2 regions of the Morococcus cerebrosus genome follow, and region 2 is predicted to be linked to the other one. Evidence: predicted binding sites of a transcription regulator. Region 2 holds the regulator's gene; the other holds the start of a gene.

Region 1 (16,226 bases), 470 kb from region 2:
CAAATGAAATCTGATGGGGAAACCATTATTCCCATTGTCTATTTCTTTGTAAAACATAAGGTTTGAAATAGATTAATGACTGATTGGTAGAGTTTGGAAAGGTTTTGGATGGGTATAAAATTTTAAGATAATTTAATTATTGGAATAAAAATGCGTTTATAAAGTAGTTTGATTTTGGCGTAGTTGGGTGTAATTTAAGCGTATTCCCTTTATTTAGAAGGTTTCAGCTGCTATGATGACTGCCTGCAACCATTTAAAATTTTAGAGGATAACCGAATGACCGCACCGCGCCATGTGTTTTATATTTCCGACCGTACCGGCCTGACTGCTGAAAATATCGGTGAGGCACTGCTGAATCAGTTTGGCAGAATCGAATTCAAACGCCACACCTATCCTTTCATTGATACGCCTGAAAAAGCGCGTACCGTCGTCGAAATAGTCAACCGCAACGCTCAGGAAAACGGTTTGCGCCCGATTGCCTTCGTCAGCGTCGTCAATGACGAAATCCGTGAAATCATCAAAAAAGCGGGCGCTTTCCATATCAATTTTTTCGAAACCTTCCTCGGGCTTTTGGAAAAAGAACTCAACACCGAGGCGGTTGCTGCCGAACAGGGGCACCACAGTATCGGCGATACGCAACGCTATGATGCGCGTATGGAGGCGGTCAATTTCTCGCTCAACCATGACGACGGCGTCAGCGATAAAAACCTGAAAGAAGCCGATGTGATCCTGATGGGCGTATCGCGTTCAGGCAAAACGCCGACCTGTCTTTACCTTGCTCTGCAATACGGCATCCGCGCCGCCAATTACCCGCTGATTCCCGACGATTTGGAATCCACCGACCTGCCGCGCATGGTCAAACCTTACAAAGACAAGCTGTTCGGCCTGACCATTCAACCCGAACGCCTGCAGGCCATCCGTCAAGAGCGCCGTCCGAATTCGACTTATGCCAAAATCGATACCTGCCGCAGTGAGATTTCCGATGCGCAAAATATGTTCAAACGCCATGGCATCCCGTTCACCAATACGACGGATAAATCGGTGGAGGAACTTGCCGTCCATATCCTTCAAGCCTGCAAATTGAAGCGGCGTTTTTGATTTTCTTAAAGTATGAGCAAGTGGTCGTCTAAAAAGCAATTTGGTGTTTCAGACGACCTCTTGTTTTCTATCGTTCAGTCTAAATAGATTTCTAGTTCTTTGTAACTATAAACAATCATCAATAATATTTACATTTCGAAATAAAAAGAGTAAGGTTGCCTTGCTTTTCGGGCTTTCCGTTGGCTTTTGAACCGTAAACAATCAAATTTGAGGAAGAAACATGAAAAAATTATGGATACTTGGCGCATTGGGCTTGAGCATGGCGGCGCAGGCGCATGATTTGTGGGTGTCGGCTCCGGTGCGTTTAGATTCGGGCAGTACGTTGAAAGCGGATTTGGGTTACAGCCATGATTTCCCGAATGTCGAAAAAATCGCCGACGACCGCGTGCACATTTTCAAACCGCTGCAATTGACGGACAAATCCGGAAAAACGATCGATTTGACGAATAAAGGCGAAAATTACCAATATGTTTCCAAATCCCGCCTGAAAGACGGCTCGTATTGGGTCGGCGCGGTGTACAAACCGACGTTCTGGTCGCAAAACAGCGAAGGCTGGAAACAGAAAACCTTGAAAGACCTGCCCGGCGCGACTTATTGCGAACAGGCTCAGATGTTCGGCAAAGCGTTTTTGCAAGTGGGTGGCGCAGGCTTGGATGAAAGCGTATTGACCCGTCCGGTCGGTCATGAATTGGAACTGGTGCCGCTGAAAAATCCGAATGAAGTCAAGGTGGGCGGTCTGCTGCCGATTAAAGTGCTTTATAAAGGCAAGCCGTTGGCAAAAGCGACGGTAACGGCAAGCTCGGATACGCTGGCGGAAATGGATTTGGCGGCTACGCACGACCACCGCGAGCCGCAAGGTTTTTCAGGGAAAACGGATAAAGACGGCGTCGTCAATGTGATTCCTTTGATTGAAGGTTTGTGGAAAATCAAAGCCACCCATCAGGCGGATTATGCCGATAAAAGTGTTTGCCAACAAGACAATGCCTATGCAACACTGATTATGCCCGTCGGAACGAAACGCGCGGCTGAACGGCATGAACACCATCATCATCAACACTAATTGAGTGTGAAAGATCGAAAAGGTCGTCTGAAAAAGTTTTCAGACGACCTTTCTTTATATAGTGGATTAAATTTATAGTGGATTTACAAACCTAATGCCTCAGCATGAAACTCGATATGCGAGTCGATAAAGCTGGCGATGAAGAAATAATCGTGTCCGTAGCCGGGGCGGACTTTATATTGCACGTTAAAGCCGTTGGCGCGGGCGGCATTGACGAAGGCTTCGGGTTGTAATTCGTCGGGGAACAGCGGATCAATGCTGCCTTGGTCGATGAGTATCGGCAGCTTGCGTGAGGTCGTCTGAACGAGCGATGCGCTGTCGTAAGCCTGCCAAGCCTCCGATTCCGCGCCCAGATAGGCGGCAAACGCCTGCTTCCCACCCCGGCTGGCGGTCGGATGGCACAAGGGTGCAAACGCGGAAACGGCGACATAGCGGCTGGGGTTTTTCAGGGCGATGGAAAGCGCGCCGTGTCCGCCCATGCTGAAACCTGCGATGCTGCGTTCTTGGGTGGCGGGGAAATGCCGTTCCACCCAATCGGGCAGTTCGCGGCTGATATGGCTGTACATCTGATAATGCGCCGCCCACGGCTGTTCGGCTGCATCGACGTAAAATCCCGCGCCCTGTCCGATAAATTCGTTCGCGCTGTCGCTAATATGGCTGCCGCGCGGCGAGGTGTCGGGGAAAACGACGATGATGTTCCATTGCGCGGCGAAACGCTGGATGCCGGTTTGGCGTATCAGTTCCGAGCCGTCGCCGTGCAGTCCCGACAAGAAATACAAAACCGGCGCGGGATAGCCTTTCAATACCTGCGGCGGAAGGTAGATGCCGAAGGTCATATCGGTTTGGCAGGTTTCGGAAAAGCAGCGGTATTGTTCTTGATGGCCGTTGAACATTTTGGCGCGTGAAAGCAGGTGTAATTCGTGTGCGGACATAGATAGTATGGCGTGAAAAAAGCGAAGGCATCATCTTAACAGAAAGACCGCGTTACGGGCTTTTAAAAACCTATCGAACGGTATGGTTTCAGACGACATCAATCTATACACAAACTCTGTGGATAAGTTTGTTGATAAGCTTTGGGTAATCGGAATTTTTGCTTTTGGAACAACCCAAGCCTTTCGGTGCTTAAAAAATAGTCAAATAAAATACAATAAAATCAATTAGTTATAAAAATAAAAAATTTCAAAGCCCTTATGGGAAAAATCTATAAGCAAAACAAGCCAATGCGAAATTGTGTATAAAAAGTGATTGACACGCCCGATAAATGTCAGATGAATCGACTCAAAAAGAAAGACTGCGGCGGCTCCCGCATAGGGAAAAACTTCAATCCCCCTGCCTTTCGCGTTACAATACGCGCTTACTTTTTTACACAGAAAAACACACCATGAAAGCCAGCCAATTTTTCATTTCCACCCTGAAAGAAGCCCCCGCCGAAGCCGCGCTTGCCAGCCACAAGCTGATGATTCGCGCCGGTCTGATTAAAGCCAACGCGTCCGGCCTTTATACTTGGATGCCGATGGGGTTGCGCGTGTTGCGTAAAGTCGAAAACGTCGTGCGCGAAGAAATGGCGCGCGCGGGCAGCGTGGAGTTGCTGATGCCGGTGGTGCAGCCTGCCGAGCTGTGGCAGGAATCCGGCCGCTGGGAATTTTACGGTAAAGAACTGCTGCGCCTGAAAGACCGCCACGACCGCGATTTCTGCATGGGACCGACCTGCGAGGAAGTCATCGCCGACATCGTGCGCAAAGAAATCAACAGCTACAAACAGCTGCCGAAAAACTTTTACCACATCCAAACCAAATTCCGCGACGAGGTGCGCCCGCGCTTCGGCGTCATGCGTGCGCGCGAATTCGTCATGAAAGACGCCTATTCCTTCCATGCCGACTACGCCTCGCTTCAGACGACCTATGATGCCATGTACGATGCTTACTGCCGCATCTTCACCCGTCTGGGCTTGGAATTCCGCCCCGTCGCCGCAGACACCGGCAGCATCGGCGGTACCGGTTCGCACGAGTTTCAAGTGTTGGCGGAAAGCGGCGAAGATGTGATTGCATATAGCGACACTTCCGATTACGCCGCCAATATCGAGCTGGCTCCGACCTTGCCGCTCAAAGGCGAACGCGCAGCCGCTCAGGCAGAGCTGGCCAAAGTACACACGCCGAACGTCAAAACCATTGATTCATTGGTTGACTTCCTCAGCATTCCGATTGAAAAAACACTGAAATCCATCGTGGTCGAAGGCGAAAACGAAGGCGAAATCGTCTTATTGCTGTTGCGCGGCGACCATGAGTTCAACGACATCAAAGCCGAAAAACTCGCAGGCGTGAAATCGCCACTGACCATGGCAGATCCTGCCGCCATCCGAGTGCAGTTCGGTGCAAACGGCGGCTCGCTCGGCCCTGTCGGCTTCACAGGCAAAGTCTATGCCGATTTCGCCACCGAAAAAGGCGCAGACTGGGTTATCGGCGCGAATGAAGACGACTACCACTATACCGGCTTCAACTTCGGCCGCGACGCCGCCGAGCCTGAATTCGTCGATTTGCGCAACGTCGTCGAAGGCGACGAAAGCCCCGACGGACAAGGCCGTCTGAAACTGGCACGCGGCATCGAAGTCGGACATGTCTTCCAATTGCGCGACAAATACACCCAAGCCATGAACGTAAACTTCCTTGACAACAACGGCAAATCGCAAATCATGGAAATGGGCTGCTACGGTATCGGTATTACTCGCGTTGTGGCCGCTGCCATCGAGCAAAATAACGACGAAAAAGGTATTATCTGGACCAAAGCAATGGCGCCGTTTGAAGTCGTTATCGTGCCGATGAACTACAAAAAATCAGACTCCGTACGCGAAGCCGCCGACAAAATCTACGCCGAACTGCTGGCCGCAGGCGCGGACGTCCTTCTCGACGACCGCGACGAACGCGCAGGCGTATTGTTGAACGACTCCGAGCTTTTGGGCATCCCGCACCGCATCGTCATCGGCGACCGCGCCTTGAAAGAAGGCAATGTCGAATACGCCGAACGCCGCGACAATCAGGCACAAACCGTGGGCTTGAATGAAATCGCCGGCAAAGTATTGGCTGCATTGAAAGACTAATGACGGTTTAAAACGGATGCAGATGAAAGAAGGTCGTCTGAAAACTGGAAACAGGTTTCAGACGACCTTCATTATTGTGAAATCAGAAGCTTAACGGATGAATGCTTTGCTTCATTCTTGCACGAACCGGCATTCAATCGGACAACTGCCGTTTCAAAAACCAATCGCCGAATGGCCAGTCCACGCTGTCGAGCAGATTTTTGGTAATCAGCCCCAGTTCAGTATCGCCTTCGATTTGCAGTTTGCGGTTGAAAAACAAAGTATCGGGGTCTTCCTCGCGCATCATCATGCGCATAAAGTCGATGCCGTTGGCGGCAAGGCGCAAATCGGGTGTGCCGAAAAAATCCGCATCGATGAATTTTTCGGCATTGGCGGTGAAACGCACCTTGATGCCCGCGTCCAATACGTCGATTTCGAATTTTTTGCCGTCAAATAGGCTCATGTCGGCGGGCAGCAATCCGCGTTTGAGCATGGTGTTGAGGGCAAAAACCAAAGCGAAACGCGGCGGCCTGCCCGGTAATTTACCGCCGATTTTTCCCGCCCATGCGGGCAATACGATTTCAGGCAACGCCATAATATTCCTCCTTCACAGCTTCGATACCGGGCTGGCCATGCCAATAGCCGTCCACCAGCGTGCCGGTGGTCAGTCTTTCCAATTCGGGAAGTGCATCTGCCAGGGCGGCTTTGCCGTCCAATACATCGCGGTGGATACGGACAATTTCCGCCATGCCGTGCATTTGCGGCGACAGGCGCAGCATGTTCACGCCGATTTGCCGCAAATCCTCATGGTGCGGCAGCAGGTTTTGGCAGCCGTAAGACATGGTTTGGATGCCGTTGATGGTTAAAAAAGGCTTGCCCTCTCGGGTATTCATGTCCATGCCTTGCTCGTAATCCAAGCAACGGAATTCGCAGCCGTCTTTGTTCAGGTTGTAATGACGCGCGGTAAAGCAGCGTGAAGAGTACGCCAAAGGCATTTTACCCCAAGCAAACAATTCCGTTTCAATGTCGTCTGAAGCCTTGATGATTTCGGCAACTTTATCACGGCTCAACTCGGACGGCGTAATCCAGCGGTATGCGCCCAGTTTTTGAAATAGCGCCAGCGTGCTTTCGTTGTAAATGTTCAGGCTGGCGCCGGCGACAAACGGAATGCCGTGCTCGCGCGCCAGTTTGACCGCGCCCATATCGTTGGCTTCGACTTTGAATTTTTCCTGCCCCGTGATTTTGCGCAGGCGTTTCAAATCGGATTCGCTTTCCAGCAGCACCTGCGACGACAGAATAATTTCCTTGCCGCTTTCCGCCAAATCTTCCGCCAGGCTGACCCAGTCGGCAAAACGCATTTTCTGGCGGCGCGAACACACCACTTCGCCCAGATAAATGGTATCCACCGGTGCATCCAGCATGGCGGCGTAAAATTCCAGCAGGGCTTCCTTCTGCCAGAAAAACAAAACCGGCCCCAATGATAGTTTCATCGGATTCATTTTCCCTCCCCCTTATTTCCACGGACGGCTGTATGCGCCCAAGGTCGTCTGATGCCCTTCCGAAACCTTGCTCAGCGCGTTGTTCCACACCGGATTGACTTTGAAATGCGCCGGATCGGCAGCGGCCGCGTCCAAAGCCTGCCGCAGCGATTTGGTTACCTGCGCCGTGTACATCGGGCTGCGTTGACGGCCTTCGATTTTGATGGCGGACACACCGATTTTGATGAGTTCGGGCAGCATTTCCAAAACATTCAGGCTGGTCGGCTCTTCCAGCGCGTAATAGGTTTCGTCATTGACTTCAAAACGACCTTTGCACAGGGTCGGATAGCCTGCTGGTTCGTCCGGTTTGTATTGGTCGATTAACACCTGGTTCAGCCGCACGTTCATGCGGTCGGGCAACTGCTCCCAGCGTACGGCTTTGGCAGGCGAACACACGCCTTGCATATTCGGCGATTCGCCCGTCGCATAACTCGATAAAATGCAGCGCCCTTCCACCATGACGCACAAACTGCCGAAACCGAACACTTCGATTTCCACATCCGTATTGTCAATCACATGTTTGACCTGATCCACGGTCAAAACGCGCGGCAGCACGGCACGGCGGATACCGAACAGCTCCTTCATCATATTGATGGCTTCGTAATTGGTCGCCGAACCCTGCACCGACATGTGCAGCCTCAAATCAGGATGACGCTCGGCGGCATAAGCCATAATCGCAGGATCGGCAACGATTATCGCGTCCGCCCCCAGTTGCACCGCCGTATCGACAGCCCGATGCCACCGCTCGATTTGCCCCGCCTGGGCAAAAGTATTGATGGCCATCAACACATTACGGCCGCGCGCATGAGCGTAAGCCACCCCTTCCTGCGCCGATTTCATATCGAAATTCAGCCCAGGAAAATTGCGCGCATTCGTCGCATCTTTCAGCCCCATATAAACCGTGTCCGCGCCATTGTCCACCGCCGTCTTCAAAGCGGGCAGGTTGCCGGCGGGACAAACCAACTCAGGGATTTTCGGCATTTTGCGTTCCTCGACTCTTGTAGTTTGTTATTCGAAAATCAATATCTAGTATGATTTCGGGTATTTTAGAGATTTGGACACAAGATATTATGATTTAAATCAATTGTGAAATCAGGTTTGGATAACGTATGTTTTAGTTAACATAATTTAACTATGTTAAATATCAAGCTAATCAGTGGGTTATCTTTTCCAATTTGATAATATGAGATTAGTTATTATCTATTAAATTTATAGATTTTTACAATAAAAGGTCGTCTGAAACCTGTTTCAGACGACGGCGGATTCGCATTTGAAGTGCAACTTTCCATAACAGAAAAAGGCCAGTATGCGGTAGCATACGGCCTTTCCTGCAAGAAAGATTGCCATGAGCTACACACAACTGACCCAAGACGAACGATACCATATCCAATACCTGTCCCGCCACTGCACCATCGCCGAAATCGCCAAACAGCTCAACCGCCACAAAAGCACCATCAGCCGAGAAATCAAGCGGCACTGCATCCAAGGACAGCAATACAGCGCCGATAAAGCCCAACGGCAAAACCGGCTGACCAAACAGCACCGGCGAAAACCCTATAAGCTCGATTCGCAGCTGGTTCAACACATCGACACCCTTATCCGCCGCAAACTCAGTCCCGAACAAGTATGTGCCTACCTGCATAAACACCACGGGATCACACTCCATCACAGCACCGTTTACCGCTACCTCCGCCAAGACAAAAGCAACGGCGGCACTTTGTGGCAACACCTCAGAATATGCAGCAAACCCTACCGCAAACGCTACGGCAGCACATGGACCAGAGGCAAAGTGCCCGACCGCGTCGGCATAGAAAACCGACCTGCTATCGTCGACCAGAAAACCCGCATCGGCGATTGGGAGGCCGACACCATCGTCGGCAAAAATCAGAAAAGCGCGTTATTGACCTTGGTCGAACGCACTACCCGCTACACCATCATCTGCAAATTAAAGAACTTAAAAGCCGAAGACACTGCCCGGGCGGCCATTAGGGTATTAAAGGCATATAAAGCCAGAGTCCACACCATCACCATGGATAACGGCAAAGAGTTCTACCAACACACCAAAATAGCCAAAGCCTTGAAGGCGAAAACCTATTTTTGCCGCCCTTACCATTCTTGGGAGAAAGGGCTGAATGAGAACACCAATGGACTCATCCGGCAATATTTCCCCAAACAAACCGATTTCCGAAACATCAGCGATCGGGAGATACGCAGGGTTCAAGATGAGTTGAACCACCGGCCGAGAAAAACACTTGGCTACGAAACGCCAAGTGTTTTATTCTTAAATCTGTTCCAACCACTGGTACCCTAGTGTTGCACTTGAAATCCGAATCCAAGGACCTTTATTTAGGCGGAAGCAGACGGCTGCTTGCTTTAAAATTCAACGTGAAATTGCGTTCGCCGCCGTATTCGTCTGCCGTCTCAAACCCGTTTTGCGCATTAAATTGCGTCATTCAGCGCGGCTCGGTTTGTCGGGGTCTGCCGTTTCGGAAACCGACAGCAGCCCGTCAGGACGAAGCAGACAGAGAATTATGGATAAGTATGCAGGTTACCAATCACTTTCTTTATCATCTGATAAATATTTTTGCAATTCAAATTCATATTGTTCTAATTTGTTGTCCAAATCGCTTAAAGCCTGTTTCATTTGGCTGAATTTACTGCTTGCAGAACACAAGCTACTGAAGTTTGACATGGATAATATATCCATATTGGGAGAGAAAAAAAGGTCTACGCTTAAATCCAATATATCTATCGGAATATTAGCATCGTAATCCAACTTTTCTTCTGCTATCACAGCCAATGCTTGGTTTAGATTGTTAATTGCCTGTTTTGCTTCTTGCAAACTTCTTTGGGCACTCGAAGAGGCATAACTAGACCATAGGGATATTGCTTTGCTCTTGGTAAATATGTCCAACAATTCGGTTTTTGCCGTATGATCGGTATCAGTTGATGCTAAGGACAGTTTGTTGTCGGCTATTTGAAGTAATTTTCTTGTGTGCCGAATTTTTTGGAGACGTACCCTGATAATGTCATGGTTCATATGGTTTCCTTTATAGTTTCGAAAGAGGTCCTTGGATTCGGATTTCAAGTGCAACACTAGGGTACCAGTGGTTGGAACAGATTTAAGAATAAAACACTTGGCGTTTCGTAGCCAAGTGTTTTTCTCGGCCGGTGGTTCAACTCATCTTGAACCCTGCGTATCTCCCGATCGCTGATGTTTCGGAAATCGGTTTGTTTGGGGAAATATTGCCGGATGAGTCCATTGGTGTTCTCATTCAGCCCTTTTTCCCAAGAATGGTAAGGGCGGCAAAAATAGGTTTCCGCCTTCAATGCTTTGGCTATTTTGGTGTGTTGGTAGAACTCTTTGCCGTTATCCATGGTGATGGTGTGGACTCTGGCTTTATATGCCTTTAATACCCTAATGGCCGCCCGGGCAGTGTCTTCGGCTTTTAAGTTCTTTAATTTGCAGATGATGGTGTAGCGGGTAGTGCGTTCGACCAAGGTCAATAACGCGCTTTTCTGATTTTTGCCGACGATGGTGTCGGCCTCCCAATCGCCGATGCGGGTTTTCTGGTCGACGATAGCAGGTCGGTTTTCTATGCCGACGCGGTCGGGCACTTTGCCTCTGGTCCATGTGCTGCCGTAGCGTTTGCGGTAGGGTTTGCTGCATATTCTGAGGTGTTGCCACAAAGTGCCGCCGTTGTTTTTGTCTTGGCGAAGGTAGCGGTAAACGGTGCTGTGATGGAGTGTGATACCGTGGTGTTTATGCAGGTAGGCACATACTTGTTCGGGACTGAGTTTGCGGCGGATAAGGGTGTCGATGTGTTGAACCAGCTGCGAATCGAGCTTATAGGGTTTTCGCCGGTGCTGTTTGGTCAGCCGGCTTTGCTTCTGTGCTTTTTCGGCGCTGTATTGCTGTCCTTGGATGCAGTGCCGCTTGATTTCTCGGCTGATGGTGCTTTTGTGGCGGTTGAGCTGTTTGGCGATTTCGGCGACGGTGCAGTAGCGGGACAGGTATTGGATATGGTATCGTTCGTCTTGGGTCAGTTGTGTGTAGCTCATGGCAATCTTTCTTGCAGGAAAGGCCAGTATGCTACCGCATACTGGCCTTTTTCTGTTATGGAAAGTTGCACTTCAAATGCGAATCCGCCGTCGTCTGAAATTTTTTAGATGACCTCTTTTCTCTATGTTAATCAAACCAACTTGCCGCTTAGCCAATCTTCTTCAGGCAGTTTTGCAGTATCTGTACCTCAGACCTGTTCCAAACCCAGTCTGCCACCGCTTTTACCGCCGACTTGTTCGGCTGCGAATTTGACAAAATCTCCGGCTTTCACTTTTCCGGTCATGGCTTTGGATATACCGGCGCACAGCGTATGGCGTAGCCTATGCACGCGGTTGGAAGGGGCTACGGTTTGCTGAAAGTACAGGCTGCTTTTGATAAAGATAGATCGTCTGAAAATTATTTTTCAGACGGCTTTGAGATTACGGGTAATATGGGGATTTCGTTGGATCATGACCCAAGCTGCGTTTGCTGCCGACTGGATTACGATATGGTTTGGAATCATTCGGTAACAACAAAAACCGCGTGCGTGCGTACCGCACACACCCTACACCTCAATCTTAAGGTTTACGTCGCCCGCAGTGGTAGGGTGTGTGGTCTAGCCACGCACGCGGTTGACAGGGGTGCGGGCTACGGCTTGCTTGCCGTAATGTGTGTACTGTCTGCGGCTCGCCGCCTTGTCCTGATTTAAATTTAATCCACTATACGTTTGCCGATTCAGTAATAACAAAAACCTCGGGTGTGCATTGCACATACCCTATTCACCGGTTTTGTTTTCTTGTAATTTATGGCTAGAGCGGAATAGTTGGGCACGCAGTTAGCGGGAGCAGGCTTTTCTACAAATCCGATTCCCCGCCAAACATCTCTTCTGCTAAGGCTTTGGCTTTTTCCAAACCTTCGGGGGTGAGATAGGCGGATTTGGCTTTGCCCCAAGGCTGGCTGATTAGGCCTTGCTCGTGCAGGCTATTGAGCAGGTCAAAATCGTAGCCTTTCCAAAAACGTCCGTCTTCAAATTCCAATGCGCCGATTAGGGCAAGCAGGGCGTTTTCCATTTTTTGGCGGTTATAGGACATAGATTGGAGCTTTCTTGATTTGGATTGATGGGGTCGGGATGTGGAAGGATGCAGTATCGATTCGATAACGGCAGCAATCGCGTGCGTGCGTACCGCACACACCCTACACCTTAATCTTAAGGTTTGCATCGCCCGCAGGTAGGGTGTGTGACATGGCAACGCACGCGGTTTGTGGGAATGCAGGCTACGGCTTGCTTTTAGTTTTATGATGGAGGCAGGTTATTGGTAGTTTCAAAGGAAATAGAATTAAATCAGCATCCCGTTTTCACTAAACTGACTACCGCGCTTGCCGTATTGGTCGGCAAATTCGCCATTGATGATGGCGGAGATGGTAACTTGCGTGATGATTCTCCTATGTTTTCGGATTGGATGGTATCGGGATTTTAGCGGAAAAAGGCCGTCTGAAAACGGGGTTTTGGGTTTTCAGACGGCCTTGCAAAGATTCAGATATTAGCAGGCAGTTGGGAAACTTGGATTTGTAGGTCGGGCATTTATGCCCGACAAATCCCATTTGTAAAGAGTCGGGCATAAATGCTGCTGCCGCGCTTGCTGTAACGGTCGGTAAATTTGCCATTGATGATAGTAAATGTGGTTACTTATTTTATCGAACCTTAAGGAATATATAAAAAATATCTCTTAAGAATTATTTAAGTTTATTTGTAATTTTCCGAATATCGTCAGAAATTTTTTCAACTTTATTAGCAATACTACATAAAGGATTATCATCACCAAGTTTGGTAACACCTTCGTAATGCCCAATGTTCAAAATATACCTATTGTATTCTCGCTCAGTTGCCATTGAATTATTTTTCCAACTAATTTCAACAAAATAGGACTTATCTTTTATATCCGAATATTCAGATAAATAGGTAGATAATCCTTGATTTGGATTTAATACACTTATTTTCTGAAAAGGCAATGTTTCTAATTTTTCTCTTACCCCAGTATTTTCCAATGGAGGATTAAAAGAGATTTCAATATCATAGGCTGTTGCGTTCCCCGTATTATCAATATGCAAATCCATATGCTTCATTGACCATTTATTTATAACCAAAGTAGCAACAATATGTGGCTTGGAAGCATCTGCCATCTTTTTTGTCTCTACTGCAAGAATTTTTGTTACTTTGTAGAGAAATATTGTTGCGCAGGCAGTTATAATTGCTGCAACACCGCTCACAACAGATGAAATTAATTGACCTATATCATTTGTACAATCCATTTATTTTCTCTCCATTTCATTAAGTAGCTTGGATCATGCCTCAACATTTTTTATACTTCACAAAATCTGTTGGGTCGCGCCCCAACCTATGGCAAACGAGGCTTTTCAGGCGGCCTCTTTGCACAAAAGGCAGCCTGAAACTTTCAGGCTGCCTTTCTTACATCAAGCCAGCTTCGCGCCGACCCAGTCTTTCACGCCATCCAATACGGCGGGGAGTTTCTCTACATCCGTCCCGCCAGCCTGTGCCAAATCCGGTCTGCCGCCGCCTTTGCCGCCGACTTGTTCGGCTGCGAATTTGACCAAATCGCCGGCTTTCACTTTGTTTGTCAGCGGTTTGGATACGCCGGCACACAGGGAGACTTTGCCGTCGTTTACTGCCGCCAAAAGAATCACGGCGTTGTCGGATTTTCCGGTTAAATCGGTAACGATTTCGCGCAGGGCGGCTGCGTCGGCTTCGATTTGGGCGGCGACGAGTTTGGCTGCGCCCAAGTCTTTGGCGTTGTCCAAGAGTTTGGCGCCTGCGTGGACGGCGAGTTCGGCTTTGGATTTTGCCAACTCTTTTTCCAAGGCTTTGGCGTTGGCGGCGTTGGCTTGGATTTTGGCGAGTACGTCTTTTTCGGTTTGGGCTTTGACTTCGGCGATGATGTTTTTCATCAGGCTTTCTTGGTTTTGCGCCCATGCCAGCGCGGCAAGGCCTGTGATGGCTTCTACGCGGCGGATGCCTGCGGCGATGCCGCCTTCGCTGATGATTTTAAAGAAACCGATGTCGCCGGTGCGGGCGACGTGGGTGCCGCCGCACAGTTCGGTGGAGTAGTCGCCCATGGTGATGACGCGGACGAAGTCGCCGTATTTTTCGCCGAAGAGCATCATGGCGCCGGATTTTTGCGCGTCTTCAATGGACATGGTTTCGACTTTGACGGGCACGTTGGCGATAATCGCGGCGTTGACGCGGCGTTCGACTTCGGCGATTTCTTCCGCGCTGATGCCTTGCGGATGGGAGATGTCGAAGCGGGTCAGCTCGGCGTTTTGCAGGCTGCCTTTTTGTTCGACGTGTGTACCCAAAACATCGCGCAGGGCTTTGTGCATCAGGTGGGTAACGCTGTGGTTGCGCATGATGCTGTTGCGGATGTCGTTGTCGATTTCGGCGGATACGGCATCGCCCACTTTCAGACGACCTGAAACGACCGCGCCGAATTGTCCGTGTACCGCTGCTTTGATTTTCTGCGTATCTTCGACGCGGAAGCGGTTTTCGCCTGTGAAGATAAAGCCTACATCGCCGACTTGGCCGCCGCTTTCGGCGTAGAACGGGGTTTGTTCCAAAACGACCACGCCTGCTTCGCCTGCTTGGAGTTCATCCACGGCTTCGCTGCCTTTGTATAAGGCGATGATTTTGGTGTCTTGGCTGCGTTTTTCGTAGCCTGTGAATTCGGTGTCCGCGCCTGTGTAGTCCAGTTGCGCGTTGGCTTTGAAGTTTTGCGCGGCGCGGGCGCGGGCGCGTTGGGCTTCCATTTCACGGTTGAAGCCGTCTTCGTCCAAATCGATATTGCGTTCGCGGCAGATATCGGCGGTCAAATCGTATGGGAAGCCGTAAGTATCGTAGAGTTTGAAGATGATTTCGCCGTCCAATTTGTTGCTGCCTTTGGTCAACGCGTTTTCCAGCAAAGCCATGCCGGTTTCCAAAGTTTGGGCGAAGCGGCTTTCTTCGTTTTTCAGGGCATCTTCGATTTGCGCTTGTTTTTCTTTCAACTCGGGATACGCGTCGCCCATCGCTTTGACCAAATCGGGCACGAGTTTGTAGAAAAACGCCTGTTTCTGACCGAGTTTGTAACCGTGGCGCACGGCGCGGCGGATGATGCGGCGCAGTACATAGCCGCGGCCTTCGTTGGACGGCATCACGCCGTCGGCAATCAGGAAGGAGCAGGAGCGGATGTGGTCGGCGATGACTTTCAGGCTTGGTTCTTCCATGCTGAACGGCGCGCCGGTTTCGCGGGCAACGGCTTTGAGCAGGTCTTGGAACAGGTCGATTTCGTAGTTGCTGTGGACGTGCTGCATCACGGCCGCCATGCGCTCCAAGCCCATGCCGGTATCGACGGACGGTTTGGGCAGCGGATTCATATTGCCTTGCTCGTCACGGTTGAACTGCATGAACACGCAGTTCCAAATTTCAATCCAGCGGTCGCCGTCTTCTTCAGGGCTGCCGGGAATGCCGCCCCAGATTTCTTCGCCGTGGTCGTAGAAAATTTCGGAGCATGGGCCGCAGGGGCCGGTGTCGCCCATCTGCCAGAAGTTGTCGGATGCGTATTTCGCGCCTTTGTTGTCGCCGATGCGAACGATGCGCTCGGCAGGCATACCGATTTCGTTCAGCCAGATGTTATAGGCTTCGTCGTCTTCGGCATACACGGTCGCCAAGAGTTTGTCTTTGGGCAGGTTCAGCCATTCAGGAGAAGTCAAAAATTCCCAAGCAAAATGAATCGCATCGCGTTTGAAGTAGTCGCCGAAGGAGAAGTTGCCCATCATTTCAAAGAAGGTGTGGTGGCGGGCGGTGTAGCCGACGTTTTCCAAGTCGTTGTGTTTGCCGCCTGCGCGTACGCATTTTTGCGCGGTGGTGGCGCGGGTGTATGGGCGTTTATCAAAGCCGAGGAATACGTCTTTAAACTGGTTCATACCGGCGTTGGTAAACAGCAGCGTCGGGTCGTCGTGCGGCACGAGCGAGGAAGAGCGGACGATGGTGTGGCCTTTGGATTCGAAGAATTTTAGGAATTTTTGGCGTAGTTCGGAGGTTTTCATGATGTTTCGATGTCTCTACTAAAAAGGTTTCAGACGACCTTCCCGGCCGTATGTAATTGTGGAAAGAAAATGGGTGCTATATTACCGCAAAACCTTGTTTCTAGCTATTGAATCAGGGACTTTCAGACGACCTTCCGACTATCGCCCCAATGGAAATTGCTATCAGATAGTGCGTGCCTGATTTATAATCCCTTACTTTCCCTTCCACCCGATATGCAAGGAATGATAATGACCAAACATCTGCCACTCATCGCCCTGACCGCCGTCATGCTCGCCGCCTGCGGAGGTTCGGATAAAAATACCTCCGACAAAGCGGGT
Region 2 (16,226 bases):
TTGAATCAATGCCGGATTTTTCTGTCCGCCCGCGCCGCCGCTGAGGATAAACGGCTGATTGTGCCGCACAAAATAAGCCGCCATCGCCGCCTTGACACGCACTTGGTCTATCGCGTCGATCACAAAGTCGAAAGGTCGTCTGAAAAGCGTTTCGAGATTGTCTTCCGTCACAAAATCCTCGATTTCCTCCACTTCGCATTGCGGATTGATTTGAGCAATGCGTTCGCGCAACGCCGTCACCTTCGCCTTGCCGAAATCGTCGGTCAGCGCATGAAGCTGGCGGTTGACATTGGACTCGGCGACGTTGTCCAAATCAATCAAGGTCAAACGACCGATGCCCGTCCGCGCCAAAGCCTCCACCGCCCAAGAGCCTACCCCGCCCACGCCGACCACGCAGACGTGCGCGTGCGAAAACCGCGCCAGTGCTTCATCTCCGTAGAGCCTGGCAATACCGCCAAAACGGCGCGAAGGAAGAAAAACGGTGTCGTTCATACCCAACCTTGTGATATATCAATAAATGAATGAAAATCAACGCAAAACGCTGCGAACGAGTCCGACACATATTATACTGGAAAGCAGACGGGCTGTTGCAGCAGCCCGAAAGAGTCTATAATCGTTTCATATCGGACCCTTCCCAACCGCATGAAACAAAGTGCCGCCTGCGGCGCAAAAGGAGAATGAACTATGTACAAACATCTGGTTGTAGCCGTTGACGGCAGCGAAACTTCCCTCAACGCCCTGAAACACGCCGCCGAGTTGGCAAGCGTCAACAACGCCCGCCTGACTTTGGTACACGTCGCCAACCCCGCCGAATACATGGCGCTCGCCCCCGAATTCCTGCAACACGAAAGCTACGAGGCCGCCGCCGTCGCCCAAGGCAACGAAGTCTTGGACTTCGCTGAAAAAACCGCCCGCGAAAACGGCGTGGAAAACATTGTCAAACACCTGCTGGTCGCCAACAAAGGCGCGCGCGAAATGGCGCAGGATTTGGTCGATTACGCCGATGAAAACGGCGCCGACCTGCTGGTACTCGGCACACACGGCCGCACCGGCCTGATGCACCTCCTGATGGGCAGCTTCGCCGAAACCGTTATGCGCCAAAGCCACCTGCCGCTTCTGATTATCCGCAGCAAAGCGGAAGAAGCGTAAGGGGCTGCCCTACTGAAGAAGGTCGTCTGAAATCTCAAACTAAGATTTTCAGACGACCTTCTTTCATCTTATTTCAAATAGGTTTTACGAATTATTGATTATAATCATGAACTTCGTAATATCATTCACCTATACCAATAAATAACTTCTTCCCCAAACCAAACCCATAACAAAAAGGTCGTCTGAAAACCAAAATCCGGTTTTCAGACGACCTTTGTTTTGATTGGGCTTACTTAGGTGCAGCCAAGATGCCTGTCAGGTTCAGCAGGAACAAAACCGTAAACCCAGTCAGGTAAATCAAGCCGAGGATGGCGAGGAGGTCCATACCTGCCGTCAGCTTGTGGCGTTTGTCGCCTTTGACGAGGCGGTAGTTCAACCAAGCGAACACGGGGGCAGAAACGAAGGCGGTAATCATGGCGAATTTGAGCAGCTCCGCCATCGCGCTGTTGAACCAGAAAATCACTGCCAAGCCCGTACCTGCGACCCAAACGTTCCAAGCGAACAGTTCGATGTTGCCCGTTTTGTCTTTGCCGCGCAGCAGGCGCACCGGCTCGGCAATCGCGCGCGCGTAGCCGTCCACTACGGTAATCGTTGTACCGTACATGCAGGCGAAGGCGATGAATGCGACCATCGGACGCGACCAGTCGCCGATGGTGACGGCGTACATATTGATCAGTTGCCCGACGTATTTGCCACCCGCCATCTGCACTGCCTCACCGTTGCCGTACTGCACATACGCGCCCAAGGCGAGGAAGACGACTGCCAACACCGCGCTGGTGATGTAGCCGACGTTGAAGTCGAAAATACCGTCGCGGTAGCTGGAAGGATTGATGCGTTGTTTTTCAGTAACCCACAATGAGTTGATCGCTGAAATTTCAATCGGCGCGGGCATCCAGCCCATCAGCGCAATTAAGAAGCCCAAGCCTGCCAGTGTCCATGGGGTAGGTTCGATAAAGTCGGACTTCATCTGCATGCCGCGCGACATGGCGATGGCGGCGGCGGCGACTGTGGCAATCGTCAGGCTGACGATGATGATTTTGGAAACGTTGTCCAAAGCCTTGTAGCGTCCGCTTGCCAAGATAATCAGGCAGGAAGCCATAATCAGTGCGGAGATTGCGCCGACATTCAGCGTCAGCGAGGGAATTGCCATTTTGACGATGGCAGCGGTCACGATGGCGACCGCACCCGCGTTAATCGTTGCCGAGATAACGCACAAAATCAGGAATACCCACAAATAAACGCGGCTTTTCTCCGCATAGCCTTCAATCAGGCTTTTGCCCGTATCCAGCGTGTAATGCGCGCTGAAACGGAAAAACGGATATTTGAAGAGGTTGGTCAAAATGATAATCAACGCAAGCTGCCAGCCGTAAAGCGCGCCCGCCTGCGTCGAGGCAATCAGGTGCGAACCGCCGACCGCCGCCGAAGCCATCATGATTCCGGGCCCCAGTGCATTGATTTTGCTTTTCCAAGTCGAAGCGTGTGTGTGTTGTTCAGACATCATTCTCTCCGTCTTTTTTCAGACGACCTTCACAAAAAAAGGCGTATTTTAACGTAAATCAAGAGATTATCTAACAGACATTTCGGATATTTCATGCCGAAATATGTTAAAAATAAGCTGTACCGAATCGAAAATCTCCAATCATCAGCATTTTGTGGCTGGAAACCTTTTTCAGACGACCTTGTATCGCTTTTTATACCCAATCAGGGCAGCACCCGAAAAACAACATACTTAATATCTAACTTGGGGTTAGTGTTGTGCAGAGGCTTTCAGGTACTTGCTTTGATGATAAACTTTTATAAAAAAATCAATACCCGAAAATAAAAGAAAAACAATAAAATAAGTTATTTTGTTATGATAAATTTTCAACTTATTTAATTTCGTACAACCAGAATAACCCTTCTCGAAAATTTCTTTGTATAGCTTTGCATATCTGCATATTGTATATTTTTTCGGAACGGATAAAATATGTTCTGCTTTCAAAACAAAGCAAGGATGGCGCCGGATAGTCCACGCCACACATCACTCTTTTCTCACTTTATGGAGTAATACCAGATGAAATTCTTATCTGCCGCTATTGTAGCCGTTCTGACTGCCGGTGTTTCCATGACTGCCGCTGCTGCTCCTGCTGGCTACGTTCCTTACAAATGCGACAACGGTAAAAAACTGAATGTCGTTTACGAATTTGACCGCAGTGGTAATGCAGTTGGCGCATCTGCAAATGCAGCCGGTAAACAAATCAGCCTGCGCGTTGACAAACGTCAATCAGACAGCACCGGTACAACATTCACCAACAAACGCGGCTTCTCTATGTCTGCCGGTTACATCGACAAAAACACCCACACCACTTCCGAAGTTGTGGGCGTAACCGACTCACGCAACCGCTTCATCGTGAAAAACTGCGAACCCGTTAACATCGACCGTTAATTTACAACGAATGATTTAAGCTTCTTTAAGGTCGTCTGAAAACCGAAATAAGGTTTCAGACGACCTATTGTTTTTCCCATTTCTTTAAAACCTGTCAACCTGTTTTCAAACGCTTATCCGGTCGTGTCAATATAAACACTACCAGTGACGTTAACGCGCCTAGCGTATCAGCGAGCATGTCTTTTTGCGCATCCCAAATATCGCCTTGCGAACCGAGTACTTCCAAACCTGCTTCGCCGCCGTCAATCACCGCATACTGCCATTCGATGATTTCGTAAGCCGCTGCCACGCTCATGATGAAGAACAAGGAGAAAAACAGGGCAAGCGCAGGACGGCAGAGTTTACGGCGCAACAACCATTCTGCCATCGGATAGGCGTAGAAACCGATGATGTATAATCAATTAAAAACAAAATAGTACAATACTCAACTTTGAAGGTCTAACCATGGCATACTCTGCGGACTTAAGAAACAAAGCTTTAAACTATTACGAACAATGCAAAAACATCAGCCAAACCGCAGCAACGTTTAATTTGTCAAGAAACACGCTTTACCTGTGGATTCGCCTTAAAAAACAAACAGGCAGCCTAAAACATCAAGTTACCGGTCTAAATGCCGTAAAATTGGATAGGCAAAAACTGGCTCAATATGTTGAGCAGCACCAGGATGCCTATCTGCATGAAATCGCCAAACATTTTGATTGTACGCCAGCCGCCGTTTGCTATGCACTCAAACAGATGGGGATGACGCGCAAAAAAAGACCACCACTTACAAAGAACAAGACCCGGCCAAAGTAACGCATTATTTGACACAGCTGGCCGAATTTTCCGGCTACCAACGTGTTTATTTGGATGAAACAGGATTTGACCGCTACCTGTTCCGTCCCTATGCCCGCAGCCCGAAAGGGCAAATAGTGAAAGCGCAGATAAGTGGAAAAAGATACCGACGCTTATCTCTGGTGTCCGCACAAGTCGGCAACCGGCTGATTGCTCCGATGGTTTATCAAAATACGATGACCGGAGTCTTTTTTGAAGCGTGGTTTCAGCAATGCCTACTGCCTGCATTGACTCAAAAATCGGTGATTATTTTAGATAATGCGCGATTTCACCGTATGGGTGTTTTACGGGAAATGGCGGGAAAATGGGGACATAAGGTATTGCCTCTTGCACCTTATTCACCTGAGCTCAACCCGATTGAGAAGGTGTGGGCGAATATTAAGCGGTATCTGCGAACCGTATTGTCTGATTACGCCCGATTTGACGATGCGTTACTGTCCTATTTTGATTTTAATTGACTATAGTGTCCGACGCGGTCAAAATGGTTGCGTCCTTCGCCTAAAAACGGCGCAAGCAGGCGGTTTGCCCAATCGAAGGGCACATCGGCGAAAGTGTAGTAAGAACCGATGGTATGCATAATCAGCCAGAAACTCATGAATACATAAGCCAGATTACTGAAACGGAAACAGCGGTAGGTAGCGATGAGTGAGATAAATACGATCGAAACAGGAATGATTTCGGCGTACCAAACGGCGCGGTCGGACGGATTGATACCCGACCAGACGATGAGTAAAGCAATGAAAACTGTGAATAATAAAGGGATAACATGCGAAGTTTTTTGCATAAGAACGTGTTCATTGTCTCAGCCTCTGCTGTAAACTATCGGCATGAACAGAAAAACCTACCCAAGCGATATCAGTCGCGAGCAATTTGCGCCTCTCCTTCCCCTGCTGGAAAGTGCCCGTAAACGCACAGCGCCACGCCAGGTGGACTTGTACGATGTCTTTTGTGCCATTCTCTACCTGCAACGCACTGGCTGCTCCTGGCGCGCTTTGCCGGGCGACTTCCCCAAATGGCGCACCGTGCATTCCTACTTCCAGAGATGGACCGAACCACGCGAGAGTGGCATCAGCATCCTTGAGGAAGCATTAAAAAAATCAGGTAGTTGCGGAGCACCGCAAGCAGGGGCGCCATGAAGCAACTACTTTCCTGATTATTGATGCGCAGAGTGTGAAGAACACGGATACCGCCATGGAAAAAGGCTACGATGCGGGCAAGAAGGTTAGCGGTATCAAGCGACATATAGCGGTTGACACGCAAGGTTTGCCGCATGCCCTTGCGGTAACGACGGCGGATGTTACGGATAGAAAAGGCTGCCTGGTGGCATTGGAACGTGGGCGGGATAATCTTGGTGCGATACAAAAAATCCTTGCTGACGGTGGTTACACGGGTAAGGCATTTGCTTCGTCGGTACAGGAGTTGATTGGTGCGGAGGTAGAGATTGCCAAACGAAACGAATTGCACCGTTTTGCAGTATTGCCGAAGCGATGGGTAGTAGAGCGCAGCTTTTCCTGGTTGGAAAAGAACAGGCGGCTTTGGAAAAACTGCGAGCGTAAGTTGAGTACCAGTCTGCAAATGGTAGCTTTGGCTTTCTTGGGAGTCCTGCTACGAAGACTATGAACACGCTCTAAGAATTTCTTTGTATTAAATTAATAAAAATGATGGAAATTTTCAATAAACTGTGCAGCAGCTTGATTCTAAAGGCTCTGCAAACCAGTCTTGCGTGGCGGTATCAGCATCGAAGACTTGCCCCATCAGCGGAGTCAACGGATTGACACCCAAGCTGCGTGCCAGCGGGAGGCTTTGTAGCAGGGGTTCGTTCCAAGCGTGCAGTGCCATGGCGTAGGCGCCCCAGTGGATGGGCATGAAGCGTTTGGGAGCAAGCTGTGCGGCATAGCGGGCGGTTTGCTCGGGGAAGAGGTGATTGTTGGGCCAATGTTCGCTGTATTGCCCGTTTTCGATGAACGCGATATCAAACCCGTTGAATTTTTCGGCGATTTTGTCGAAATGGCTGCCTTGTGCCGAGTCGCCGTGAAAATAGAATTTTTCGCTGCCGTGTTCGATGGCAAAGCTGGACCACAGGGCTTGGTTGTGGTCGGTCAGGGTTCGGGATGAATCGTGACGGGCAGGTAGTGCGGTGTAGCGGATGCCGTTGCGTTCGGTGCTTTGCCACCAATCGAGTTCGGTAATGCGCTCTTGCGGCACGCCCCATTTTTTCAGCAGTACGCCCATGCCGAGTGAGACGATGAAATGGCTGTTGCCTTTTGAATTGAGTGCTTGCACGCTGTCTTTTTCGAGGTGATCGTAGTGGCTGTGTGAAATCAGGATGACATCGACGGGCGGCAGTTCGTCGATTTCTGAGGGGGCAGGCTGGAAGCGTTTCATGGTGATGGGGATGGGGAATTGCCGAAAACGGGGTCGGTAATGACGGTTTGCCCGCCGATCCGCATCAATAGGGTGGAATGCCCGAACCAGACGAAACGGCTTTTCCCTTCGGGTGCGGCGAGGAAGGTTTGCCAATCGGGCTTGACGGTAGGCAGAGGTTTGGGCGGGCGCGTTGCCTGCGGGTCGGTCAGAATCTTCCAAAATGCGCCGGTCAGGCCGGTCGGTTTCTGCTGCGGTTCGGGGTTGAAGAAGGTTTGCGTTTTCGGGTCGTAATGGTCGCTTGCGGGGTAAACGGGATGTTGATCGGGATAAAGCCAGTAGGCGAGCAGGGCGCAGACAGCGGTCAAGGCAATGAGTTTTTTCTTGTGTTTCATAATTGGTTTTTATGAAGAAGGTCGTCTGAAAATTTTCAGACGACCTTGGATTCTGTTTGAAGTTTGAAATGGTTTCGGTATCCGTCAGATGGCGTGCGAACAGCCGGATACCATTTTTTTGAGGGCTTGCGAGTCGAGGATTTTAATGTGTTTGTGTTCGACCGAAATTAGACCTTCATGGTGGAACTTGGACAGTGTGCGGCTGACGGTTTCCAGTTTCAGTCCCAAATAGCTGCCGATTTCTTCGCGCGACATCCGCAAGATGAAATCATTAGCGGCAAATCCGCGCGAGTAAAGGCGTTGGGATAAGTTCAGCAAAAACGCTGCCAGACGTTCTTCGGCGCGCATATTGCCCAAAAGCAGCATCACACCTTGGTCACGCACGATTTCGCGGCTCATCAACCGGAAAAAATGGCTTCTCAGGCTGGGGATGTTGTGTCCCAGCTCTTCGATGTGGGTGAAGGGCAGCTCACACACTTCGCTGTCTTCCAAAGCCACCGCGTCGCAGCTGTGGACATGGGAACAAATGCCGTCCATACCGATGAGTTCGCCGGACATAAAAAAGCCGGTAACCTGATCGCGACCGTCCTGACTGGCAACCGTGGTTTTGAAAAAACCGGCACGGATGGCAAACAGCGACGCGAAAGGCTCACCGGTGCGGAACAGATATTCACCCTTCTTCAAGCGGCGGCTCTGTCGGATGACCGCGTCCAATTGTGCAAACTCATTGGGCAAAAGCCCGACAGGCAGGCAGAGTTCACGCAGCGAACAGGAAGAACACAGGGTTTTCATCTGATGCATAGCATTGTGTGTGGTCATAAAACACCCTTAAAATTAAGGTTTTTATCCTGTCATGATTACGTAAGTTATTGACACATATCAAGACAGGTTTATCATACTGTGGCATTCTACCAAACTATCCGAAAATTGCCTAACTTCATTACTCTAATCACGCACACGCCATGAAAGTAATACCGATACAAAATAATCACAATAGAAACGATGACAAGCCTGAGTTCGACCGCGAACTCATCGCCAGCCTTCCTTCCAGCGGTCCGCGCTACACTTCCTACCCCACAGCCGACCGTTTTCATGACGGATTTCGCGAAGCCGAATATATCAATGCCTTGAATCAGCGCGGTATGGGGGCTTTGAACAAGCCCCTTTCGCTTTATATCCACATCCCCTTCTGCAACACCATTTGTTACTACTGCGGCTGCAATAAAATCATCACCAAAGACAAAAGCCGCGCCGATGCCTACATCGAATACCTTGAAAAAGAAATGGAGCTGCTCGCCCCGCATCTGGGCGGACGGCATCAGCTCGCGCAACTGCACTTCGGCGGCGGTACGCCGACTTTCTTGAGCGACGACCAAATCGAACGCGTATTCCGCATGATACGCAAACACTTCCAACTGATCCCTGGCGGCGAATACTCCATCGAAATCGACCCGCGCAAAGTCAGCCGCGAAACTGTCCTCATGCTCGGTAAGCTCGGCTTCAACCGCATGAGCGTCGGCATTCAGGACTTTGATCCCAAAGTGCAGGCAGCAGTCAACCGCATCCAAAGCTACGACGAAACCAAAAAAGTCATCGATGCCGCCCGCGAAGCCGGATTCAAATCCGTCAGCGTCGATTTGATTTACGGTCTGCCGCACCAAACCGCCGAAAGCATTAAAACCACCATCGACACTGTCTTGTCGCTCGATCCCGACCGCCTTGCCCTTTATCACTACGCCCACCTGCCGCATATCTTCAAGCCGCAACGCCGCATCGATACCGAAGCCGTTCCCGGCAGCGAAGAAAAACTCGATATGCTGCAATACTGCGTCCAAACCCTGACCGAACGCGGCTACGTCTTCATCGGTATGGACCACTTCGCCAAACCCGATGACGAACTTTCCATCGCCCTCAAAGAAGGCTTCCTCCAGCGCAACTTCCAAGGCTACTCGACCTACGCGGACTGCGATTTAGTTGCCATCGGCGTATCCTCCATCGGCAAAATCGGCAGCACCTACTCCCAAAACGAACGCGACATCGACGCCTACTATGCCGCGCTCGATGCCGGACACCTGCCCATCATGCGCGGCTACCAACTCAATCAGGACGACCTTTTGCGCCGCAATATCATCCAAGATTTGATGTGCCGTTTCTCCTTGGATTACCGAATCTACGAAAGCGTGTTCGGTATCCCGTTCGACCGCTATTTCAAAGACGAACTTGCCGACTTGGAACAACTTGCCTCCCTCGGACTCGTCCGCCTGAAACCGCACGGACTGACCGTTACCCCCAAAGGCCGCTTCCTGATACGCAATATCGCCATGGTGTTTGACTACCACCTGCGCCACAGGGAAACTAAAGCCCAATATTCGCAAACAGTGTAAAGAGGAATAGCAAAGGTCGTCTGAAAACCGTTTTCAGACGACCTTTGCCCTTTGTTTCCCTTTGTTAAGGAACGCTAATGAACGAACAAACCAAACAGGCCGCACAAACCATAGGTCGTCTGAAACGAAAAGCCAGCGATGAAGAACGACTTCAAGGTTGGCGCGAAACCTGCGCCGAACAAGGGTTAAGCGGCGAATTTATCCTGACTGCGAAGCTCAACGGCGCGGCTTATACCGAGGAAGAAGCACGCATGGTGGCGGAGCTTTTCGGCAAATAAGCTGACAATTTATTATTTTAAAATTACAAATCATATCAAAACTTGACAAAGTTACCGATTTTGATTATAGTCATATCTGAGTTAACATTGCCGATTTGACACAGCTTGCGGGCATGAACAGCTAAAGCGTATTTTCATTTTCTGCTGTTTTTATTCCTTTCTTTATATCCAAGCCCGTTGTGTACAGCATCGGGCTTCTTTTTTTCCGGAAGTATCAGGAAGTATTTATGATTATTTTGGACAACGTTTCCAAACATTACCAAACGCGCGACAAAACCCGTTTTGCCGCCGTCGAGCCGACCAGCCTCGAAATCCAAGACGGCGAAATCTTCGGTCTGATGGGCTATTCCGGCGCGGGCAAATCCACCCTGCTGCGCCTGATTAACCTGTTGGAACGTCCCGACAGCGGCAAGGTCAATGTGTGCGGACAAGAGCTGACCGCGCTTGATGCCGCCGCATTGCGTCAGGCGCGGCAGAATATCGGCATGGTGTTTCAGCAGTTCAATCTTTTGAGCAATCGCACCGTCGCCGACAATGTTGCCTTTCCTTTGGAAATCGCCGGATGGTCGTCTGAAAAAATCAAAGAACGCGTTAAAGAATGCCTTGAAATCGTCGGCTTGACCGAACGCGCCGACCACTACCCCGCCCAGCTTTCCGGCGGACAAAAACAGCGCGTCGGCATCGCCCGCGCGCTCGCACCCAAACCCCAAGTCATCCTCGCCGACGAACCGACTTCCGCCCTCGACCCCGCCACCACGCGCAGCGTCTTGGAATGTCTAGAAGATATCAACAAGCGCTTCAACGTTACCATCGTCATCGTAACCCACGAAATGAGCGTCATCCGCCGCCTGTGCGACCGCGCTGCCCTTTTGGATAAAGGAAAAGTGGTGGAAATCGTCGAAGTACGCGGCAACCAAATCCACGCCCAATCCGAAATCGGGCGCGAACTGATTCGGGAGGACTGATATGGCAGACTTAACATTCGAACAAGCCGTTTCCACCATCGTCGGCATGAAAGACGAAATCGTCCGTGCCTTGGGCGAAACCTTCGTCATGGTCGGGCTGTCCACCACGATTGCCGTCATCTTCGGCACGCTCTTGGGCGTCTTGCTTTTCGTGACTTCCAACCGCCAGCTTCATTACAACAAGCCGGTAAATTTCCTGCTCGACAACTTAGTCAACCTGATGCGCGCCTTCCCCTTCGTCATCCTGATGATTGCCATGATACCCGCCACCCGCGCCATCGTCGGCAGCACCATCGGCCCGATTGCCGCCTCGCTGGTATTGAGCGTGTCCGGCCTGTTTTACTTCGCCCGACTGGTGGAACAAAACCTGCGCGAAGTCCCTAAAGGCGTGATTGAAGCCGCCACCGCCATGGGCGCATCGCCGCTTGCCATCGTCCGCAAAGTCCTCTTGAACGAAGCGCGCGCGGGCATGGTTTCCAGCATCACCGTCCTCGCCATCGGCCTGCTCTCATACAGCGCGGCAGCGGGCATGATAGGCGGCGGCGGTTTGGGCGACCTCGCCATCCGCTACGGCTACTACCGCTACCAAACCGAAGTCATCATCTTCATCGTCGCCATCCTCGTGCTGCTCGTTATCCTGATTCAAAGCATCGGCAACGCATTGGCGCGGAAATTGGATAAACGTTAAACCATCAAAAGGTCGTCTGAAAAGTTTTCAGACGACCTTTTCAGTCATATCCTTTTGAATTTCCAACCAAACCCATTATAATAACGCCTCCTCACGCCGTCGCGGACGACTCCCGACGGCATTTGTTATGGAAGAATTATGAAGCCGTCTATCTTAGAAAAACTACAACAACTCAGCGACCGACTGGAAGAAGTCACCCACCTCCTCGGACAACCCGAAGCCACGTCCGACATGGACAACTACCGCAAGCTCACGCGCGAACACGCCGAATTGACGCCCGTGGTCGAAGTGTTCCAAAACTATCAGCTGGCGCAAAGCGACTTGGCGGATGCCGAAGAAATGCTGTCCGACCCCGAAATGAAAGACTTTGCCGCCGAAGAAATCGAAGCGGCGAAAGCCAAAATCGACACGCTCGATACCGAACTGCAAAAACTGCTGCTGCCCAAAGATGCCGACGACGACAAAAACATCTTCATCGAAGTGCGTGCCGGAACGGGCGGCGACGAAGCCGCGCTGTTTGCAGGCGATTTGCTGCGCATGTACAGCCGCTACGCCGAGCGCAACCGCTGGCAGGTTGAAATCGTCTCCGCCAACGAAAGCGAGTTGGGCGGTTATAAAGAAGTCATTGCCCGTATTGTCGGTTTGGGCGCGTACAGTCGTCTGAAATTCGAATCAGGCGGCCACCGCGTACAGCGCGTTCCCGCCACCGAAAGCCAAGGCCGTATCCATACTTCCGCCTGTACCGTCGCCGTCATGCCCGAAGCGGACGAACTCGAAAACATCGAGCTGAACCCCGCCGACCTGCGCATCGACACCTTCCGCGCATCCGGCGCGGGCGGTCAGCACATCAACAAAACCGACTCCGCCGTCCGCATCACCCACCTGCCCACAGGCATGGTGGTCGAATGCCAAGACGGCCGCAGCCAACACGCCAACAAGGCGCAGGCGATGAAAGTCCTCGCCGCCCGCCTGAACGATGCGCAAAAACGCGAAGCCCAAGCCAAAGAAGCCGCCGAACGCAAATCCCTTATCGGCAGCGGCGACCGCAGCGAACGCATCCGCACCTACAACTACCCGCAAGGCCGCGTAACCGACCACCGCATCAACCTCACCCTGCACAAGCTGGATTTCGTGATGGACGGCGATTTGGAAGAAATCACCAACGCCCTGATTGCCGAACATCAGGCAGAGCTACTGGCGGCAATGGGCGACTGATAGGGCGGTTGATGCTTGGTGCCAAAGCGTGAAGGCAGGCTTAATGGCGGGAAAACAAGTTCTGCCGCAGCGCAAATCAAGCCTCAGCCGTCGCCCGCCGTCCTTTCCGTAACCATAAAATCCTATGCGGAAATGACGGCGCTCCTAAAAAGCCTTCCCATCGTCTTCAAACGCAAGCCCAGATAAACCGGTTTTCCCAGTCTTCCAACAATCCGCCCCTTTTTCAGACGACCCATTCCAACCCATGAACATCCCGCTCACCCGCCGCCGTTTTTTCGCCATCGCCGCCCTGACTGCCGCCGGAGCGGCCGCGCCCTTCCTCCTGAACCGCAACCGCCCTGCCCCGTTACCAACTACCGGCGAGCCCGTCATTTGGAAAGGCATCGCGCTGGGTTCCGGCGCCGAGCTCCGCCTCTTCGGCGTTGACCGCAAAGAAGCCGAAATCCTCGTCAACAAAGTCCTCGCAGAAGTCGCCCGCCTCGAAAAAATCTTCAGCCTCTACCGCGAAGACAGCCTCATCAACCGACTGAACAAAGAAGGTCGTCTGAACAACCCGCCGCCCGATTTCCTCGCCCTGTTGAGCATTTGCCGCGACATCCACGCCCTGACAGACGGCGCGTTCGACCCCACCGTCCAAGTGCTGTGGAACCTTTATGCAGACCATTTCCGCCGCAACCCGCGTGCCGAAACCCCGCCGTCCGAACCGGACATCCGGCGCACCCTCAAGCTCGTCGGCTTCAAACACGTCGTCTTCGACCAAAAATCCATCCTCTTCGAACAAAAAGGCATGGGCTTATCCCTCAACGGCATCGCCCAAGGCTACATCACCGACAAAATCACCGCCCTGCTGCAAAAACACGGCATCCGCCAAGCCCTCGTCGATATGGGCGAAATCCGCGGCTTCGACACCGACAACCAACGCACATGGAACGTCGGCATCCGCAATCCCCAAAACGAAGAAGCCACCCTCCTGACCATCCCCATGCAAAACCAAGCCTTCGCCACCTCAGGCGGCTACGGTACCGTGATGGACGAAGCCGGCAAGTTCACCCACCTCTTCGACCCGCGCACCGGCACGGCCACACCGCGCTACCGCAGCGTCAGCGTCATGGCGCCGACTGCCGCCGTTGCCGATGCCTTCTCCACCGCATTCTCCATCATGGACGAAGCCACCATCCGTACCGCAGCCCGCGCCAAACAGGCAAAAGTCTGGCTGGTCATGCCCGACAACCGCATCGAAACCCTAGCCTGAACATTGTATTTGGCAAAAAAGGCAGGCTCTCCCGAATACAACAAAACTTAAAAGTCAAAAGGTCGTCTGAAAACCTCGAATCAAGATTTTCAGACGACCTTTGCCATTTTGGGACAGTTTTTAAATCAAGCCTAGGGAATTGACAAATACGACGACAATCGCCAAAGGTGCAACATAGCGCAACACCATCAACCAAAGACGGATAATGGTTTTCGGTACGCTACTGCCTGAACCCGCATCCGCCAATACGGACTCCCTATCCTGAACCCACGCAGTAAACACAGCAACGCTCAATGCGCCAATCGGCATAATGACTGCCGAAATCAGGTAGTCCCACAAATCGAAAACGGTTTTTCCGAAGATTTTAAACTCACCCCAAACACCGAAAGACAAAGCAGAGGGAATACCGACAATAAAAATTGCCGTACCAATCAGCCAAGTATGGCGGCTGCGTTTACCCTCATCCTGACGAATCGTAGCGGCAATGACGGTTTCCAACATCGAAAACGCCGAAGTCAGCGTCGCAAACACCACCAACAGCATAAAGACGGCAAACAAAATCTGCCCCAACGGCATTTTCATGAACACGGCAGGCAAAACAACAAAAATCAAACCCGGCCCCTGACTTGGTTCGAATCCGAAAGCAAATACCGCCGGAAAAATAACCAGCCCAGCCAGCAGAGAAACCAAAAGGTTCATCCACATAATGATATTGCCTGAACGGAACATATCTTGGTCTTTACCCAAATAAGACGCATAAGTAATCATCGCAGACACGCCGATACTTAACGCAAAAAATGCCTGACCCAAAGCCGTAAGCATGGTTTGCGGCTTCAAATGCGACCAGTCGGGTTTCAGCAGGAAAGATACTCCTTCCATCGCCCCGGGCAGCGTCAGTGAACGGACAGCCAAAACAATAAACAGGATGAACAGGCCCGGCATCAGGTAACGGTTTGCTTTTTCAATCCCGTCGGACACACCGCCTTGAACCACCCAAATGGTAATCAGCATGAACAGCCCTTGATAAAACAACGACCCTACAGGACTGGAAATGGTCGCACCGAATAATGCCTCAAAATCCGCACCCGCATGGATTTCTCCGGTAAAGCTATGGACAACGTAGTTCAACACCCAGCCACCGACGACACTGTAAAAAGACAGCAAGATAAAGCAGGCTGCCACCCCCATACGCCCCACCCACGGCCATTGCGAACCCGGGCGCAGGGTCTTGAAAGAATCGATGGCATTTTTACCGCCCGTCCTGCCGATATAAAACTCGGCAAGCTGCACAGGTAATGCCACCAAAATCGTAAAAAGCAAAAACAGCAGGAAAAACACCGCCCCACCGTTTGTCCCCGCGGTGTACGGGAATTTCCAAATTGCACCCAAGCCGATTGCCGAACCTGCCGCAGCAAGCACAAATCCAAGTTTGGACGACCAAGAAACCGAATGATTCATGATTATTGTATTAAGAAATGTGAAGAGACCGCATTGTAACAAAGCGTAACTGCATATAGCACAACCATAATGGCCTGCTTCAAAATTTCGCACATAAGGTGCGCTTAAAAAGACAATTTTGAATAAAAAATCTGAGATTTTGTTTTTTAGATAAACATAAATACAAAAAATAGGCAATTTTGATATTTTATTTCAAACGAACACTACCATGATAAAAAGCACAAAAGAAAAAGCCCGGACATTTGTCCGGGCTTCGGTAATTGGTGGGTCCGGTGGGGTTCGAACCCACGACCAAGGGATTATGAGTCCCCTGCTCTAACCCCTGAGCTACAGACCCTCAAGAGAAGAGGCATATTGTATCATAAAATATTATAGAGACAAGGACCGCTTGGCTTTTATCGCCGTATATTTTATCCATAAATACCTTGCCTCAAGTCGCCTGAAAACAAAAATTACACTTTCAGACGACCTTTTCTCATGCATACCATATAATTCAAAAAAACAGGCCGCTAAAAGCGACCTGAAAAACTCTTGCAGCTGGGAGTGATAGCAAGAGGTTACGACACTTTAAACCAAGCTTCGTTAGCATAACGGAGCATTTGTTCGGGAATCTCTTCGGCGTTGCTGACAACAGAGATACCGGATTTACGCATTTTATAGACAGCCTGAATGGTACTTTCAGGTGCATAGCCATGGCATGCGGCAAGATTGACGATAATGTGCAGGCTGTCGTTGTACCACAATAATTGTTCGGCGGTACGGCTGATTGCTTCTTCCGTTGCCAAACCGCCGATAATGACAGTATCTGCTTTTTCTGCA

Evidence for each region. The regulator FNR, encoded in region 2, switches genes on or off when oxygen is low (the NO sensors DNR and NnrR bind a similar motif). The targets are predictions, from matches to a motif close to TTGATNNNNATCAA.
Region 1: a site for FNR is predicted at 7,840-7,853, ahead of ubiU (ubiquinone anaerobic biosynthesis protein UbiU). Genes of this name have one in related genera too.

What each region holds. Positions count from the first base shown of each region.
Region 1 covers NZ_CP094242.1:1,179,667-1,195,892, reverse strand. Annotated here, with positions in the region: gene ppsR (posphoenolpyruvate synthetase regulatory kinase/phosphorylase PpsR) at 277-1,098, shown strand; gene MON37_RS05465 (DUF4198 domain-containing protein) at 1,319-2,158, shown strand; gene fghA (S-formylglutathione hydrolase) at 2,242-3,090, opposite strand; gene MON37_RS05455 (proline--tRNA ligase) at 3,540-5,252, shown strand; gene ubiT (ubiquinone anaerobic biosynthesis accessory factor UbiT) at 5,386-5,826, opposite strand; gene MON37_RS05445 (U32 family peptidase) at 5,813-6,730, opposite strand; gene ubiU (ubiquinone anaerobic biosynthesis protein UbiU) at 6,743-7,750, opposite strand; gene MON37_RS05435 (IS30 family transposase) at 8,115-9,080, shown strand; gene MON37_RS05430 (hypothetical protein) at 9,318-9,809, opposite strand; gene MON37_RS05425 (IS30 family transposase) at 9,866-10,831, opposite strand; gene MON37_RS05420 (hypothetical protein) at 11,182-11,520, shown strand; gene MON37_RS05415 (DUF6429 family protein) at 11,666-11,902, opposite strand; gene MON37_RS05410 (hypothetical protein) at 12,546-13,121, opposite strand; gene alaS (alanine--tRNA ligase) at 13,284-15,908, opposite strand; gene MON37_RS05400 (polyamine ABC transporter substrate-binding protein) at 16,137-16,226, shown strand, end outside.
Region 2 covers NZ_CP094242.1:1,644,727-1,660,952, forward strand. Annotated here, with positions in the region: gene MON37_RS07735 (tRNA threonylcarbamoyladenosine dehydratase) at 1-492, opposite strand, end outside; gene MON37_RS07740 (universal stress protein) at 685-1,149, shown strand; gene MON37_RS07745 (Nramp family divalent metal transporter) at 1,379-2,647, opposite strand; gene MON37_RS07750 (ACP-like domain-containing protein) at 3,203-3,574, shown strand; partial or broken gene MON37_RS07755 (DUF2238 domain-containing protein) at 3,669-3,968, opposite strand; one part of gene MON37_RS07760 (IS630 family transposase) at 4,019-4,334, shown strand; one part of gene MON37_RS07760 (IS630 family transposase) at 4,334-4,866, shown strand; partial or broken gene MON37_RS07765 (DUF2238 domain-containing protein) at 4,869-5,192, opposite strand; one part of gene MON37_RS07770 (IS5 family transposase) at 5,236-5,499, shown strand; one part of gene MON37_RS07770 (IS5 family transposase) at 5,501-6,028, shown strand; partial or broken gene MON37_RS07775 (MBL fold metallo-hydrolase) at 6,080-7,167, opposite strand; gene fnr (fumarate/nitrate reduction transcriptional regulator Fnr) at 7,252-7,986, opposite strand; gene hemN (oxygen-independent coproporphyrinogen III oxidase) at 8,130-9,551, shown strand; gene MON37_RS07795 (hypothetical protein) at 9,629-9,829, shown strand; gene MON37_RS07800 (methionine ABC transporter ATP-binding protein) at 10,057-10,794, shown strand; gene MON37_RS07805 (methionine ABC transporter permease) at 10,796-11,482, shown strand; gene prfA (peptide chain release factor 1) at 11,621-12,697, shown strand; gene MON37_RS07815 (FAD:protein FMN transferase) at 12,942-13,949, shown strand; gene MON37_RS07820 (sodium-dependent transporter) at 14,070-15,407, opposite strand; tRNA gene MON37_RS07825 (tRNA-Ile) at 15,669-15,744, opposite strand; gene MON37_RS07830 (cysteine hydrolase family protein) at 15,965-16,226, opposite strand, start outside.